Regions from separate parts of the Shewanella sp. SM23 genome, predicted to be linked through region 3. Evidence: predicted binding sites of a transcription regulator. Region 3 holds the regulator's gene; each other region holds the start of a gene.

Region 1 (5,471 bases), on a different contig from region 3:
CTTGCTCACGCCAGTTACGGCTAGTCTTGTCGAGTACAAGCTCTTCAATCGCACGTAGTGCTGCGAACATCACAGTGCCGCCGGGTGTTTCGTAACAGCCACGGGACTTCATGCCGACTAAACGGTTTTCGGTAATGTCGATACGACCCACACCGTGTGGCGCAGCAATGGCGTTTAATGTCATCAGCGCAGCATAAGGCGTTAGGGCTTCACCATTCACTTTAGTAATACGGCCATGTTCTACTTCTAGCGACACATATTCAGGCTTGTTCGGTGCATCTTCAGGATCGGCAGTCAGTGTCCATACGCCTTTGCTTGGCTCGTTCCATGGATCTTCTAACTCACCACCTTCATGGGAAATATGGAAAGCGTTGGCATCACGGCTATAGATTTTAGTCGCTGACGCTGACGTCTTGATGTCACGTTCAGCTAAATAGGCCAGCAGATCTTCACGGCTCTGCATAGTCCATTCACGCCATGGTGCAATCACTTTTAAATCAGGTGCTAATGCGGCGAAGCAACCTTCGAAACGCACTTGGTCGTTACCTTTGCCGGTACAACCGTGACACAGAGCATCGGCGCCCACTTTACGAGCCACTTCAACCTGCGCTTTAGCAATAATAGGACGCGCCATTGACGTACCGAGTAAATAAGTGCCTTCGTAAATCGCACCGCTCGCAATCGTTGGGTAGATATAGTCTTTAACGAATTCTTCTTTTAGATCGACGATATGACATTCAGAAGCACCTGAAGCTAAGGCTTTTTCAGTCAAGCCAACCAGCTCTTCTTCGCCTTGGCCAACGTCGGCGCAGAATGCGATGATTTCACAGTTATCGTAGTTTTCTTTTAACCAAGGAATAATGGCCGAGGTATCTAGACCACCTGAATAGGCTAAAACCACTTTTTTCACGCCAGTATTTTTTATCTCGATAGACATCTTAAATTCCTATGACTCGTTTCTCTCAAGGAGAAAACAGGCTGCTAAACAGGGTTAATTTAACTAAATAAGGTTACCAGTACCGCATTTTGGGCATGCATCCGATTTTCGGCTTGTTGCAGAATTAAGGATCCTGCACCGTCCATCACTTCATCTGTTACTTCTACACCACGGTGGGCGGGCAAACAATGCATAAAGAAGTTAGCGCCCGCTTTCGCCATCAAAGCTTTGTTTACTTGGTATGGTGCAAACTTCGCTTTGATATCCGACAAAGGCGTTGGATCGCCCATTGAAATCCAAGTATCAGTATAAATAGCGTCGTGACCTTCAATCGCATCGATATCTGAGGTCAGCACTATCTTGCCGCCATATCGTTTGGCGAGCTCTTGCACTTCTGCCACTACGTAGCCATCAGGAAAGTGACCCGCTGGGCAGATCACTGTCATGGTGGCACCGAGAATAGCCGCACAGTACATCAGCGAGTTAGTGACATTATTACCATCACCAACATAAGCTAATTTAGCTTTACTGACATCCTCAAACTGCTCTGCCAGAGTTAAAAAGTCAGCTAAGGCTTGGCAAGGATGATAAAGATCCGACAGCGCATTGATCACGGGCACTGAGCCGAACTCGGCTAATTGTTCGATAGTGGTGTGTGAATAGGTTCTCGCCACAATTGCGTCGGCCCAACAGGACAGGTTAGAAGCAAAGTCAGCAACCGATTCCCGCTTTCCCAGTTCACCATTTTGCTGGTCTAGGTATAAACAGTGGCCACCGAGCTTATTAATACCGATATCAAAGCTAACGCGTGTTCTGAGTGAGGGCTTTTCAAATAACATCACCACACTCTTGCCATCCAGCGCATGACGATACTCAGCCGGATTGGCTTTGATCGTTTTTGCCAAGGCAATTAGATCCAGTAACTGCTGCTGGGTTAAGTCTTTTATCGATAGTAAATGCTTCATAACCTACTCCACTTATGGTTGGATTTGTGTTCCTACTGCTTCACCTTTTGCTAATGCGATTAATTGGCTTGCATCACGCCACGAGGCAACTTGTACCGCCTGCCCCATCCACTGTGCTACTTCGAGCGCAGCTTCAACTTTGACCTTCATTCCTTTTTCGATCACACCTTGCTTAACAAGGTCTGCTATCTGCTTGCCATTTAAACTGTGGATGAGCTGGCCTTTACCATCAAGCACCCCAGAAACATCCGACAGTAGCACTAACTTGCCGCCCACTAATTTGGCTAATGCCGTTGCCGCTTGGTCTGCATTGACGTTAAGCATTTGGCCATCGTCCATCATGGCGATGGAGCTACAAATCGGCATCCAACCTTGCTCGAGGATAAACTTAAGATAAGTGCCATCGTTTGGTGTGACTTCGCCCACTAAGCCTAAACGCTCATCTTTAATCTTAGCCGAAACAGTATTGCCATCGGCAAGGCTCATGCCCACACTCACAATGCCAGCCTTAGTCGCTGCGCCTTGAAGAATTTTGTTCGAAGTGCCCGCCAATGCGCCGGCAATAATCGGCATTTGCTCAGGCGGAGTCACACGCAAACCTTCTAACTTGACGGTTTCCATACCGTTTGCTGCTAACTGCTCATCCACCAGACAGCCGCCGCCATGTACCATCAACACTTTCTGACCATTGGCTAACATAGCCGCAGCCGTATCCATCAATCGCGCCATCCCCATTTCACATTGCAGCAGCGCGCCGCCCACTTTAAGCACTAATACTGAGTTGTTTGTAGACATCTTGACGACTCTCTTAAATAAGGATGAACAATTAAAGGTTAAAATGAATCTTTATGCATTGCAGCGCTTGGCTGGCAGCACCTTTCATCAAGTTATCGATGGCACTGGCTACCACTAAGTAACCGCTATTCTCATCAAACTTCCAACCTAAGTGGCAGTTAGGTGTCAGTACCACATCGTCCACTTTAGGGAACTGATTATGCTTCACGGTGACCAATGGCGCCTGGTCATATACGCTATAGGCCGCTGCCACATCGGCAGTCGTAGTGCCTGGTTTTAGCTGCACGGTAATAGTCGCTAAAATGCCACGCTTAAAGTTGCCAAGATGCGGGGTAAATATCACTTCTTGACCAAGCTGAGTGGCGATTTCGGGTTGATGTCTGTGGCCTAATACGCCGTAAGGTGTCAGGCTCACTTCACAAAAACTGGTATGTAACTGCGCTTTACGGCCCGCCCCTGTTACGCCGCTCACGGCATTGATAACCGGATAAGCCGATGTCAGTAAACTCGCTAGCGGTTTTAATGCTGTCAACGATGCAGTCGGGTAACAACCTGGCACGGCAATCATTTTAGTCGCAGCGATTTCTTTAGCATTCCATTCGGCAAGGCCATACACGGCTTTGGCTAAAACTTCAGGATATTCATGCTCAAAGCCATACCACTTCGGATATTGCGCCACATCACTGAAACGATAGGCACCGCTTAAATCGAATACCGCTAACCCTTGGCTATAAAACCAAGCCGCTAAATGCAGGCTCACCGAGTGCTCAGTCGCGAGCACCACAGCATCGGCTTCGGCAACGATTTTTGCCTTAGCTTCATCGGACAATGGCGACAGCGTTAATGCGATATGGCTGTAGCTAGGATACAAATCCGCTAAAGGTTTACCTTTATCTAAACTGTTTTCAGAAACATACAAACCCTGAATCGTCAGATCTGCTTCTGCATGGATTAAAGCGGTCAGTTGCGCGCCTGTGTAACCACTGGCACCAATAATGGCGATATTTTTCATGTTTTTTGTCTTATTAACCGAATCAAAGAAACTTAAAGAGTAGATGAATAGCTTACACGCAACCGCGCATATCTATGATGACAAGACTATCGTCGCAGGAAATCGTAATAGGTTGTTATTTTATTCACTGTCAGGCTAATACTGTGCATCATGATATTCACTCTACAGGTCACAAGAGGTGACTCATCTCAACTGATGGCTAGACTACCACAAAGATCTACTTATGCAATATATGTGAATATATATTTTTAATTTATTTTCATCTTTTAAGCTCAAATTAGGATATCGAAGACACAGTTCCCATTCAGCTAACTCGTTAATAACACAGTTATCCAGGGTCAACATGAGTCAAAATCAGTCCTTTTCATTAACAGCTAAGATACATGTCTGCAAAGCATAAAATGATGCACTTCATATTCACTTGCACTAATCATCAAAAAATATTGCGTGACTTCGCATTTCTATTGAATATTCTTCATCAAATACCGTGATTGGTTGCATATCGGATAAGCCAGTCGTATAAGTTATAAGTTCTGCTGTTGACCATAGCCCCAAGTGATAGGTATTGTGCTAACGGGCTAAATGCACAGCGGAATTTTCATGTTTTTCTATTCGGAGTAACTATGTCAGTAACCATGGCAGACAATATGACAGATATGTATGCGTCATTAAGATCGAACGTGAGTATGTTAGGCCAAATCCTTGGCGATACTATGCGTACCCATCTTGGGGACTCTTTTCTTGAGAAGGTTGAACAGATCCGTAAGCTTGCCAAAGACTCACGCCGAGGCGATCAAGCCGCCAGAGAGCAAATGCTCGAGTTACTGACAGCTTTGCCAGACGAAGAATTAGTCCCTTTTGCAAAAGCTTTTAACCAATTTCTTAACTTAGCTAACTTATCCGAGCAATTTCATACTATCAGTCGTAATTGCGACGAACTTGTCTGCGTGCCAGACCCAGTGGAACAACTCCTAGGCCGCATGCTCAATGGTCGTGTCGACCAAGCTAAAATGCTCGACTGTCTAAAAACACTGGATATCGATCTGGTGCTAACAGCGCACCCCACTGAAATTTCCCGTCGCACCCTGATCCAAAAATACGCCGCCATTGTCGACTGCTTAACAGAGCAAGAAAACGACCAACTATCGGATAGAGAACGTCAACAGATCAATCTGCGCCTGCGCCAATTAATCGCGCAAATATGGCACACCAATGAGATCCGCCGCGAGCGCCCAACTCCAGTAGATGAGGCTCGCTGGGGATTATCCACCATTGAAGAGTCACTCTGGCATGCGGTGCCTGACTTCTTAAGACAACTTAACGATCGAGTGCAGCAACGCACAGGGCAGCAATTACCGATTGATATCGCGCCAGTGCGCTTTTCAAGCTGGATGGGCGGCGATCGCGACGGCAACCCGTTTGTTACCGCAAAAGTCACCCAAGAGGTGCTCGATCGTAACCGCCATGCTGCCGCCAGATTATTCTTAAAAGACATAGTCCTACTGGTCGGTGAACTGTCGATGGAAGAAGCCAATGATGAGTTAAAGGCTTATACCAATAACAGCTGCGAACCTTACCGACACGTGCTGCGATCTATTCGTCAAAGACTGCGTGACACCATAGATTATTTAAATGCGCGCATCGAAGGCCACAATCCTGAAGTCGATAAGTCGAGCCTGATTTGGCAAGAAAGCGATCTCAAAGCGCCGCTAGAAATGCTCTATAAGAGTTTAACCGACTGCGGTATGCGCTTAATCGCCAA
Region 2 (5,471 bases), on a different contig from region 3:
ATTTATTAAGCCGTGTAGAGAAACAGATAGCTCACCAAAATTAACAGTGAGCAGGGTCATTGAGAACAAAAAAAGAAAAACCGAAACATCACTTCTTCTTGATCTTAACATCCTTATAAGGATGGAGGATGTTATCTTAAAAGGGGGGAATCCTGTAGATTTAGGTTTGATGGAACTGGTTAACTTCTTAAATCAGTGTCCTCCAGAAAGTGTTTGCCTAACTCCTGGCCTAGCTTTAAGTGAAGTTCATCCCAAATTTAAAAAACAGTGCTTTGAGCTGTTCGAGGTGTTTCTATCAATATTTTGTCCTCAAATGGTAGATCACCCAACTGCTACTAGAGACTCAGAAATTGAACAAGAAGAACCAAGAAAGCTGAAATTTGATGAATTGCCAATCGGTGAGCAATATTTGCATTCAATTTCCTATTATTCCCTAATTCAAATTCATATTATAGATAGTAAGTATGGCAACCGAACAGGTCTTGAAAAATTCAATATTTATATGGATTCGGTATGCAACGATATTGATATGTTAAGTGCAGTAGAGGCAGAAATAGCTAAATATTGTTTTAGCACAAAAAAAGAGCATTACAGTCAGGAATTAAAGGATAGAATCCAAGACATAAAAGATAACTTCTTAGATCGTCATACTAACCCTAAAAAACACCTCATTAATGTTTTTAATGGAGTTCAAGACTTAAAGTATGGAAAGTCAGCTTTAATATTTTCGGAGGAATTGTTTGATGGAAAAAACCAAGAAACTTGGGTTGTTACATTGGACTCTAAGCTCTATTGGTTAAGTGAATCCATTCATCATTATCCAGTTAATGGCGAACCTCATAGTAAGTACTGCTGTATTGTACGAACTCCAGAGCAGGAGAACTGTGAATACTGGAAAAGCGTAGATGATGCCTTGTATGAAAGGCTGGATTTAAGAAAAAATGAAGGAAAGGCAGATGTCCCCTTAAGTGAAAAAGATATGGAAAATTTACATTCTATACTTCTAAACAAAGGGTTTACAGATTTTGACGAAGAGTTTAATTCTAACAAGCGCGTCAATTAGGACGCTCGCAAGCTCGCGCCTATTAAGCGGGCGTTAACCCATAGAATTTTTAATCCGAAAATGACGAGTTAGAGTTAAGGCTTTAACTCGAAAATGTCCCAAAGCGTGCTGCGTAACGCTTTTAAATCTACAGATTACGCGAATGCTCGAAAGGTGCGCCATGGTGATTAGCGAGACGACCGTCCGCCCCATGGACGGGGCGGTCGAGCATCCAAGGACGGACTGGCTGCGAGTCGACGAGCGAATGCCATGGCAAGCCTGTGCGAGTGGATACCCGTAAACGCTAAACTTCTAACAACTGAAGTTACTGCTCCCCAAACACTACTTTCCAACATATTTCTGTCCAAAAGTGAGTTGTGTGGTGTCGAGTGGAGATTGTACGATTAAGTCACGCTATATAATCAAAACGGTCAGTTTGTGTATGAGTTAGTGCAAAAAGGGGAGTCAGTTAATCTGACTCCCCTTTTTTAGAACGTTTGTTGGACTTACATTAAAACCTACGTTAGGCCCAAACTAGCGTAATGTTAGAACAATAAATGGGCTACACCTGCGATAACAGGTAGTGTCACTAAGGTGCGTAGAATAAACACCACGAAAAGCTCAACGAAGTTGACGGGAATTTTACTGCCGATAAGCAGTGCACCGACTTCACTCATATAGATCAACTGAGTCACAGATAAGGCTGCAATTACAAAGCGGGTCATATCTGATTCAATTGAGCTGGCAAGGATTGACGGAATAAACATATCCGCAAAACCGACCACGATTGTTTTAGAGGCTTCAGTGGCTTCTGGAATATGCAGTAATTCGAGTAATGGAATAAACGGCATACCAAGATAGTTAAAGATGGGCGTGTGCTCGGCAATAATCAGTGCCAGCGTACCAATGGCCATTACCACAGGGATAATGCCAAATACCATATCGACAACGTTTTTAATGCCTTCATTTAAGACCGCTTTTATGCCACCGGCACTGGCGGCTTTTTCTAAGGCTTTATCAAAGCCCCAAGATAAGGCGCCATGTCCAGCAGGGATCAGCTCATCATCTGGCATGCGTGGTGTGTCATCTATGTAGTTGTCTTTCTTCCACGATAATGGTGGCAACTTAGGCACAATCACAGCGGCGGCAAAACCCGCGAGGCACACAGTCAAATAAAAGGGCACAAACATATGCTCTAACTTAACTTGTGAGATCACCACTAAGCTGAAGGTAATCGATACCGCCGAGAAGGTTGTACCAATAACTGCGGCTTCTCTCTGGGTATAAAAACGGGCTTCGTATTGTTTGCTGGTCAGCAAAATACCGACACTGCCATCACCTAACCATGAGGCCATACAATCGATAGCGCTACGACCCGGTAGATTGAACACGGGACGCATGACTTTCGTTAAGAGTGTGCCAAAGAGCTCGAGTAGGCCGAAGTTCAGCAGCAGCGGCAGTAACATACCTGCAAAGATAAATACCGAGAACAACACAGGTAATAAGTCGTTTAAGACTAATGCGCCAGTGCTCGAGGAGTTGATGATCTCTGGACCTAAACCTAAGTAAGTCAGTACGATAAACACTGCACCTAAGATCCGAGTCGTCAACCACATAGGGCTGACATTCAATAAACCATTAAGGAAGTGATTTTGGCTAACAAATGTGGGCTTAAACACTTTTGACAGTAAAGAGGCCAGCGCCGTAGTCACAACAATAATAGTCACTATGAGGGTTAGCACACCGCTCAATGCGCCTTGCAGTGCTTTAGATATGATAGCGATAGGAATTGTGATCGCATCGTTGTAGCTGATAGGGGTCATAAATAACAACAGACCAATCAGCGAAGGGACGATAAAGGTGAGTATCGTCTTAATGTTTCGGTTTTTATTTTCAGTAGCCAATGTTGTACACCTTAAAGTACGAGTCGTACATGGTAAATTTGAATAAATAGCCGCACGTAACAAGCTGTCGACGCTAATTAAGGTGCATTTAAATTCAACTCAAAAACGAGAATGGGGAAGATTACTCGCTTAGCTTCTCTATGTAAAACGATTCGCTAGTTAGTTTGATATAAGCAGCAAAACAGCATAGTTATTTTACTTCAGTTGTCGATAAATTAAGAGTGGTTATATTGGCGTGCATTGCTGTAAAGGCATTATTAAACATAGCCTTACAATCATTTGCCTTAGGTGGGTTAACGACTGGTTAATTACTTGTTTGCTGATGTGTGTGAAACTCTCTAGATGTTATTTTTGCACAAAAAAACATCAGTAACTTTAGCGCTACCGCCATGTTGGCTGGTTTTCTGTTCGATTTGAAAGTGCAATAGAGATAACTCTGGCTATATAGCATTGGCGAGAACCTGTTGTGCATATCGCGGTAATGTTAAGGAGCCTTGGGCACTAGGACACATTTTTATGCGATAAGCCTTTAAATCGACTTATCTCTAAAAGTGACCTTCTCCATTATCTTGATGCTTTTGTGATTGACTAAAAAGTCGCAAATAACGATGAAAGTAAAAATATTATTCATAAAGCGGATACCCGCCGCTTTAAATCTTCTCATTTCCATGTAAGTTAGTATTACTCCCATCCAGCTCTAGTATTCATGATCGCAAAAGTACAGAAGGTTACGATTAAAGGCGGCTCAACACTGGCCATTAAGTTTGGTTTTTTGGGGATCTTTGGGCTTTTAATTGGCATTGTTATTACTGTTTTGGGGTTCGATGATTCTGAATTCCATCGCTTCAATTTTTTGAATCACACCCTAAGTGAATTAGGGACTTATGGTCATTCGTCTTTCGCTGTCATTCTCAACGGTGGGTTGTTTTTTGGCAGTTTAAGCCTCGTTTTCTATTGTTTGTCTTCTTTGCAGCAGGTGACTTCTTGCTGGGGATACCCTTTCTTTATCAGTTTGGCTCTCACTTTTCTGGCTTTAGCGAGCGTGGGATTATTTCCGGTGAACGTGTATCACTTGCATGTTCTTGGGCTGAAATGGTTTTTCTATCTGGGGAGTTTGAGTGCGATTTTCTACTTAGCCTTGGTCTGTTTCGGCAAGTCTAACTTTGGCCGTTGGACTGGGTTGTTGGCGTTAATAGTCTTATGTAGCATGTTGACGTTTCTGTATGCACCACAGCTCAATTTAGGTTTGACCGAAGGCGATAGACCGTTTTATCAGGAGATGGTATTGCAACTGCCGCGTCCTACTTTGTGGTGGCCAGCCCTACTAGAATGGATTGGACTGGGAAGTTTATTGTGTTGGACAAGTGTGCTGCTTTTTAGCCAGTTAAGCTTCAGCCAAGATCCCAAAATCATTGGCTGAGTTATCTTTGAATTTAGACTTATCTTCAGCTCTAGGCTATGGATTCACATGCACAGCAAGGCCCGCTTCACCAAACCAATAACCGTTGCACTGGGTTATATCAAGGTTGCTATTCATTGAGAAATCCTGAGTATTTTTAGTCGCTTGAATCGTATCAACCAAAGCATTGGCTTTAGTGATGCAGTCAAGACTACTGGGTGATACTCGAAACACATCGACCCCCATCTGTGTCATTGCCGCTATTTCACTGCGTAAATCTAAACAGCTAGCGGATTGGGTTTGAATTCCATTGAGTCTGAGTAAAGGCTGCTGCTCTTGGGTTTGCGCGAGTAGTCCTTTACTGTATTCACGGCACACCGTTTCGCAATGATCTTTCGTGAGCTGTTTGTGTCTAGCGGTAAAGCAGCGCGCTGAATGGGCGAGTGGTAAATAGCCGTGGCCGAGCACTTCCACCTCAAATGATGGCTGCTCTTGAATCACTTGTTGTAACCAAGCCTTAGATAGCTCCACTGGCATGACAAATCTTTGCATTCCAAACCGCTGCAAGATGTCTAAACTAGCACGATTGTAGTTATTGATACTCGCGCCGCAGACAAAGGGTAACTTACGCTCTTTAGCAAGATACACTGCCGCCATATCGTTTGCTTCGACGATAAATTCACCGTTATCGACCTGGCGTTTGAGCTCAGTATATTCAGATGGCGCTTCGATTAAGGCCAGCGTTGAAAGCACGACTTCTTTACCCGCCTGCTTGAGCATTTGCGCCAGCTCTAGATAATCGCCCCACTTGAGTTCGCGTCTGCGGCTACAAACCGCCTCACCTAAATACACTAAGGGAATTTGACTGGCGGCGACTTGCTGGTAAAAGTCAGCGACTTGCTGTTTCTGCCAGCAATACAACAGTGGTCCTAGGGAAATCTTCATAAGGTGTCCTTTGTCAATCTTGCTCTCTATTTACCTTTTATTGCCAATCGCGCTCGTAGGCGCCAAGCGTAGTGATCTGACCCTCGGATACTTTCGCTAGGGCTTGTTCCCAATGGGGCTGATTTTGGCTTTGTGAGTACAGCGCTGGATTATTTAGATAGGTGTCTATGGCTTGACGCCA
Region 3 (5,471 bases):
AAAAGAAGGATCTAGAAGCTAGATTCTACAGCCATGCAGTGGCGTTCTAGAGCCTTCTCTACCTTAAATGCCGGCCACCATCGACATTATGGCAACGACCAGTGACGTAGCGGCTATTCAGCAGATATTCCACTAAGTCGATAATTTCCTCATTCCCCGCCTCTTTCGGCAACAGCGCTTTGGCTAATGTTTTTTGCTGATAGGCAACATCATCTCCTGCATTAAATAGGATCATCGCAGGCGCAATCGAATTCACTTTGACCTCGGGCGCAAATTTGGCGGCAAAGGATAGCGTCATATTGTGCAGCGCGGCTTTACTGGCGGCATAGGCGATATGCTTCTGACTGCCCTTCTCTGCCACATAGTCAGTAATATGAATCACATCACTGCCGCCGATTTCATCGCCAGCAGCCGCACGTAGCTGCGCCTCTAAGGCCAAGTTCAACTGATAGGGTACGCTCACATGCACTTGCATCATGCGCTGCAGCACTTGGCTCGGCGCAAAAGTGGTACTCTTTAAAGGCTCATTCTTTGTAAGAACAGGATCAGGCAGCCAGTCCGAAGCATTGTGAATAATGGCGCGAACTTGAGGCTGTTGAGTTAACTCATCAATTAAGGAGCGCACTTGGGCATCGTCATAAAAATCGCAGGGATACAGAGTTGCGCCTAAGGCGTTAAGCTCATCGATACTGTCGTAATGGCTGCGATAAGTACCAATCACCTGCTGACCTTGGGCGAGAAAATGTTTGGCTAAGGCGTAACCTATGCGTTTACCCACGCCTGTGATTATGATGGGAGATGTCATACCTATCCTTTTGAGTCGTTATTGGTCAGGTTTTACCTTGTTCACTGAAATATATGTAATCAAGTTAAACTGATGAATAACCAAGATGTTACTGTACTCGTTTGAATTTAACCTAATAAAAAGCCAAATGAGACACACATTAGATTTTAATCAGCTGCGATCTAAAACCCTTTATTCTGCGTATAGGGTAGAAGAAAACCAAGCTTGAGTACTCACTTCAAGTATTGTGATCAAGTCATCAGAGGTAATACCGATGGAACTGCGGATTTTTTACGATGGAAATTGTCCATTATGTAGCGCCGAAATGCGTCAACTGAAAGCGCGCGATCCGAAGAACTTGATTGCGCTTGAGGATTTAAATGCGCCAGACTTTAGTAAGCGCTTCAGCCATATCGATAGAGACTACGCTAATACGATTCTCCATGGCGAAACCGCAACGGGCGAAGTGTTACTCGGGTTAGATGTCACTTGCAAAGCGTGGGCACTGACAGGAACACGCGCTTGGATCCAACTATTACGCCTGCCCGTGATTAAAACTGTGGCCGATTGGTGCTATCTCAGATTCGCAAAAAACAGATATCGCATCTCTTATTTACTGACGGGCAAAGCCCGCTGCGATGATAACTGCCAAATTCCCACTAAGCGCCGCTGATCGACTGAATTCGCCTGGTAAAATGTAAAACCCAGGCATAAAAAAACGGAGCTCAATGGCTCCGTTTTTAATTCGTCATAATCTAAAAAGATTATCCGAAAGATTATTTAACGAAATCAACGCCTAGTTTGATATCGCCTTTCAGCGTATCTAACATAGAATCACGAGCGTTAGCTTCGAATGCACTCACTTCACCGTAAGGCAGTACTTTTTCAATACCGTTTTTGCCTAACAGCACAGGTTGTGCGAAGAATTCAGCATGCTCGCTGCCGCCGTCAACATAGGCGCATTCAACGATGTTAGCTTCGCCTTGCAGACCACGAACCAGAGACAGACCGAAACGGCAAGCCGCTTGACCCATAGACAGAGTCGCGCTTCCGCCACCGGCTTTAGCTTCAACCACTTCTGTACCCGCGTTTTGGATGCGAGTCGTCAAACTTGCCACTTCTTCGTCAGTGAAAGTCGCGCCTTCAACTTGAGACAGTAATGGCAGAATAGTCACGCCGCTGTGGCCGCCGATCACATTCACTTTAACGTCAGCAACGTTCAGGCCTTTTAATTCGGCGATGAAAGTTTCAGAGCGGATCACGTCTAATGTCGTGATACCGAACAGACGGTTCTTATCGTAAACACCCGCTTTTTTCATCACTTCTGCAGCGATAGCTACGGTCGTGTTGACTGGGTTAGTGATAATGCCAACCAAAGCCGTAGGGCAAGTTGCCGCTACTTTTTCGATCAGGTTGCGAACGATACCCGCATTGATATTGAACAGATCAGAACGATCCATACCAGGCTTACGCGCAACACCAGCAGAAATTAGAACAACGTCAGCACCCACGAGGGCAGGCGTTGGATCTTCACCAGCAAAACCTTTGATTTCAACAGCAGTTGGAATGTGGCTCAAGTCAACCGCAACACCCGGAGTTACCGGTGCGATATCATATAGAGACAATTGTGAACCCGCAGGCAATTGAGTTTTTAACAGTAGGGCAAGAGCCTGGCCGATACCACCAGCAGCACCAAGTACAGCAACTTTCATAGTTATCTCCGTTATTTCTCGGATATGTGTGACATGGATCTAATTTGCGTTGGCGTCACATTACTGGAATGTCACAACAATTTCAATTATCCCTTAGTCGTGGGACAAAAGAATTCCGGAATAACGTAGAAGCAATGTAGAACAATTACTCAAATTGGGATTTTTACGCCCCCTACAAACGCTTAACCACTGGGGCTTAGTGAATTTTTATTCAACCAATCTGGTTATTTGTTGACAATTTTTCTAAAAATATTCAAAATGGGCCTGTTTTTTTGAATAACGAATAATAATATTATGCAAACGACCAAGAATCAGGATGACCTTGTTAGAATTTTTAAGTCGATTTTAAAAGAAGAGCGCTTTGGCTCTCAGAGTGAAATCGTCACCGCCTTGCAAGCTGAAGGCTTTGGTAATATTAACCAATCGAAAGTGTCACGCATGCTCAGCAAGTTCGGCGCAGTGCGGACTCGCAACGCTAAGCAAGAGATGGTGTATTGCTTACCAGCCGAATTAGGCGTACCCACCGCGGGTAGCCCACTGAAGAATTTGGTACTCGACGTCGATCACAACCAAGCTATGATCGTCGTGCGAACTAGCCCAGGTGCCGCGCAGCTGATTGCCCGCTTGTTGGATTCTATCGGTAAACCAGAAGGCATTTTGGGTACGATTGCCGGTGATGACACTATCTTTATTTGCCCATCGAGCATCCAAGATATCGCCGATACCTTAGAAACCATCAAATCTTTATTCAATTACGCAGAATAAAAAAACAGGTCAGTGAGCTGACCTGTTCTATTTTATCTGTACATTTTGAAGTGCAATATAGCGCTGGTTATTTGGCCATTGTCCCGATTACGTTACACATTCCAGCACAATATCTAACTCACAATATCTAACTCAACTATAACGATATCAGTAAGCCACACTGATGCGCTGGTTTGGGTGAGCGCCCTTTTCGGCTTCATCTACCATGGCTTTTGCGTAATCGGTTACAGAGATACGGCTTTGACCATTAGCATCGGTAAAGAAGCTGTCGCCACCAAGGCGATATGGACCTTCACTCTCACCGGGATAAATCTCAGCGGCTGGGCTCACAAAGGTCCAATTGATTGCCGTTTGCGCCGCACGGAATACCTGCAAAGCTTCACCCTGAGCTAACGCCTCATCTTTATATGCTGCTGGGAAATCTGGACTAGAGACCAGCGTCACACCCGGCGCCACTTCTAAACTCCCAGCACCACCGACCCACAATAAACGTGGCACGTTAGCGTTAGGCAGCACATCCAGTAAATGCTGAACCGTACTCGCCACTAGACCATGATTTTGTTGGGCGCGGCCACCAACGGCGGCAATCACGACATCTACGCCAGCAAAGGTATCGGCGACCAATGGCTGCTCTAAATCCACGGCACGTACTGCCACATCAGCCACGGATAACTTGCTTGGATCACGCACTAACGCTGTCACTTGATGTCCACGACTCTGTGCTTCTTTTAAAATTGCACCACCGATCCAACCCGTTGCACCTAAAATTGCGATTTTCATTTCATTGTCTCACTCAGATGATTTACATTGGAACCAGTTTACTTGCAGTTTTTCACCTAATAAACATCAATAATTGAGCATGATTGTTTCAATATAGGATACTAATGTGGATAAAATTGCCGCAATACGCAGTTTCGTCGAAGTCGCAAACTGTGGCAGCTTTACCAAAGCTGCCGAACATTTAGACCTCAGCCGCCTGCAGGTTTCCCGTCATATTCAAGAAGTGGAGCAGTGGTTGAGTTTACGCTTATTACACCGCACCACGCGCAGCGCCAGCTTGACTTTGCAGGGTGAGGAAGCACTACAATTTTGCCAGCGGATCTTAAGTGAAGTTGCGGCCATGGAGAGCCGTGCCCACAGCCATAACAGTGAACTGGTAGGCAGTATTCGTATCGCTACGCCTATTGGCCTTGGGCAGCACAGTCTGTTTGATGTCGTCGATCGCTTTATTAAAATTCATCCTAAGGTCAACATTCAACTGGTGATGTCGGACAGTTTTGCGCAATTGGTAGATGAGAGAGTCGACGTGGCGCTACGTTATACCGAGCAGCCCGATGAGAATCTCATAGCTCGGCGTTTGATGACCATAGATGCAGTACTTTGCGCGGCGCCGAGCTATCTTGATAGCGCAACGCCACTCCTCGAACCCATTGATCTGCTGGCCCACAACTGCCTCATACACTCAGCGCAACAAAACTGGCCTTTTCTAAAAGAACTGCAAGCCGAGCACGTCAAAGTTACAGGGAATCTTAGGGCTAACGATATGGGAGTGTTGGTCAGTGCGGCGCTACGTGGACATGGCATAGTGCGTTTACCCTGTGACTTAGCTAACCAATACCTTGCCAGTGGTCAACTCAAAGAAGTCCTACCCGAATTTACGACACCAGGCCAAACCTTGTGGGCGGTATATTTGTCCCGCAGTTATCAGCAAAATCTAGTGCGCGCTTTTATCGATTTCACCGCCCTGCAATGGCAGCTCGATATCAAAAAATGGGTTCCCGCGCATTAGCATAAAAAACGCACTTAGGCGTTAGCTTAAGTGCGTCTCGATTGATGCTAATCCGGCTTGATTATAGAAAGCTTATTCGTCGAACTGCAGCATAAAATCCAGTGCGGGGGCAAAGAAAGATGAACCTGTCATCGCCTTAGTAAAATGCATCAAGTGATCATGATTGCCTTCGCCATCACCAAACATCATGCTATGCAGCATCTTTTCAAAATGTTCTGGCGTGCGGCAGTTAGAGATAAACATTAATCCCTGCTCCTTCAGCGAACCATAGGGCATACTCTGACGCAGGATCTCCATTGACTTACCATCGGCATCTTTAAGATTAACGCGCTTGATATGGCTGGTCAGTGGCTTATCTTCAGATTCATACTCGATATTATCTTGCTTAGTACGGCCGATAATATCCTCTTGTTTTTTAACT

The links. The regulator ArgR, encoded in region 3, controls arginine synthesis, uptake and breakdown. The targets are predictions, from matches to a motif close to ANTGAATANNTATTCANT.
Region 1: a site for ArgR is predicted at 3,943-3,960, ahead of argC (N-acetyl-gamma-glutamyl-phosphate reductase). Genes of this name have one in related genera too.
Region 2: a site for ArgR is predicted at 3,028-3,045, ahead of L5L98_RS08980 (YjiH family protein). Genes of this name have one in related genera too.

The regions. Positions count from the first base shown of each region.
Region 1 is NZ_JAKKRM010000008.1:4,258-9,728, reverse strand. It holds gene L5L98_RS11610 (argininosuccinate synthase) at 1-937, opposite strand, end outside; gene L5L98_RS11605 (ornithine carbamoyltransferase) at 997-1,902, opposite strand; gene argB (acetylglutamate kinase) at 1,915-2,697, opposite strand; gene argC (N-acetyl-gamma-glutamyl-phosphate reductase) at 2,729-3,709, opposite strand; gene ppc (phosphoenolpyruvate carboxylase) at 4,333-5,471, shown strand, end outside.
Region 2 is NZ_JAKKRM010000005.1:199,118-204,588, forward strand. It holds gene L5L98_RS08975 (hypothetical protein) at 1-1,063, shown strand, start outside; gene L5L98_RS08980 (YjiH family protein) at 1,588-2,946, opposite strand; gene L5L98_RS08985 (hypothetical protein) at 3,653-4,366, shown strand; gene L5L98_RS08990 (U32 family peptidase) at 4,403-5,290, opposite strand; gene L5L98_RS08995 (peptidase U32 family protein) at 5,328-5,471, opposite strand, start outside.
Region 3 is NZ_JAKKRM010000004.1:194,045-199,515, forward strand. It holds gene folM (dihydromonapterin reductase) at 59-805, opposite strand; gene L5L98_RS07345 (thiol-disulfide oxidoreductase DCC family protein) at 1,059-1,457, shown strand; gene mdh (malate dehydrogenase) at 1,561-2,496, opposite strand; gene argR (transcriptional regulator ArgR) at 2,791-3,261, shown strand; gene L5L98_RS07360 (NAD(P)-dependent oxidoreductase) at 3,409-4,041, opposite strand; gene L5L98_RS07365 (LysR family transcriptional regulator) at 4,148-5,050, shown strand; gene L5L98_RS07370 (Dyp-type peroxidase) at 5,123-5,471, opposite strand, start outside.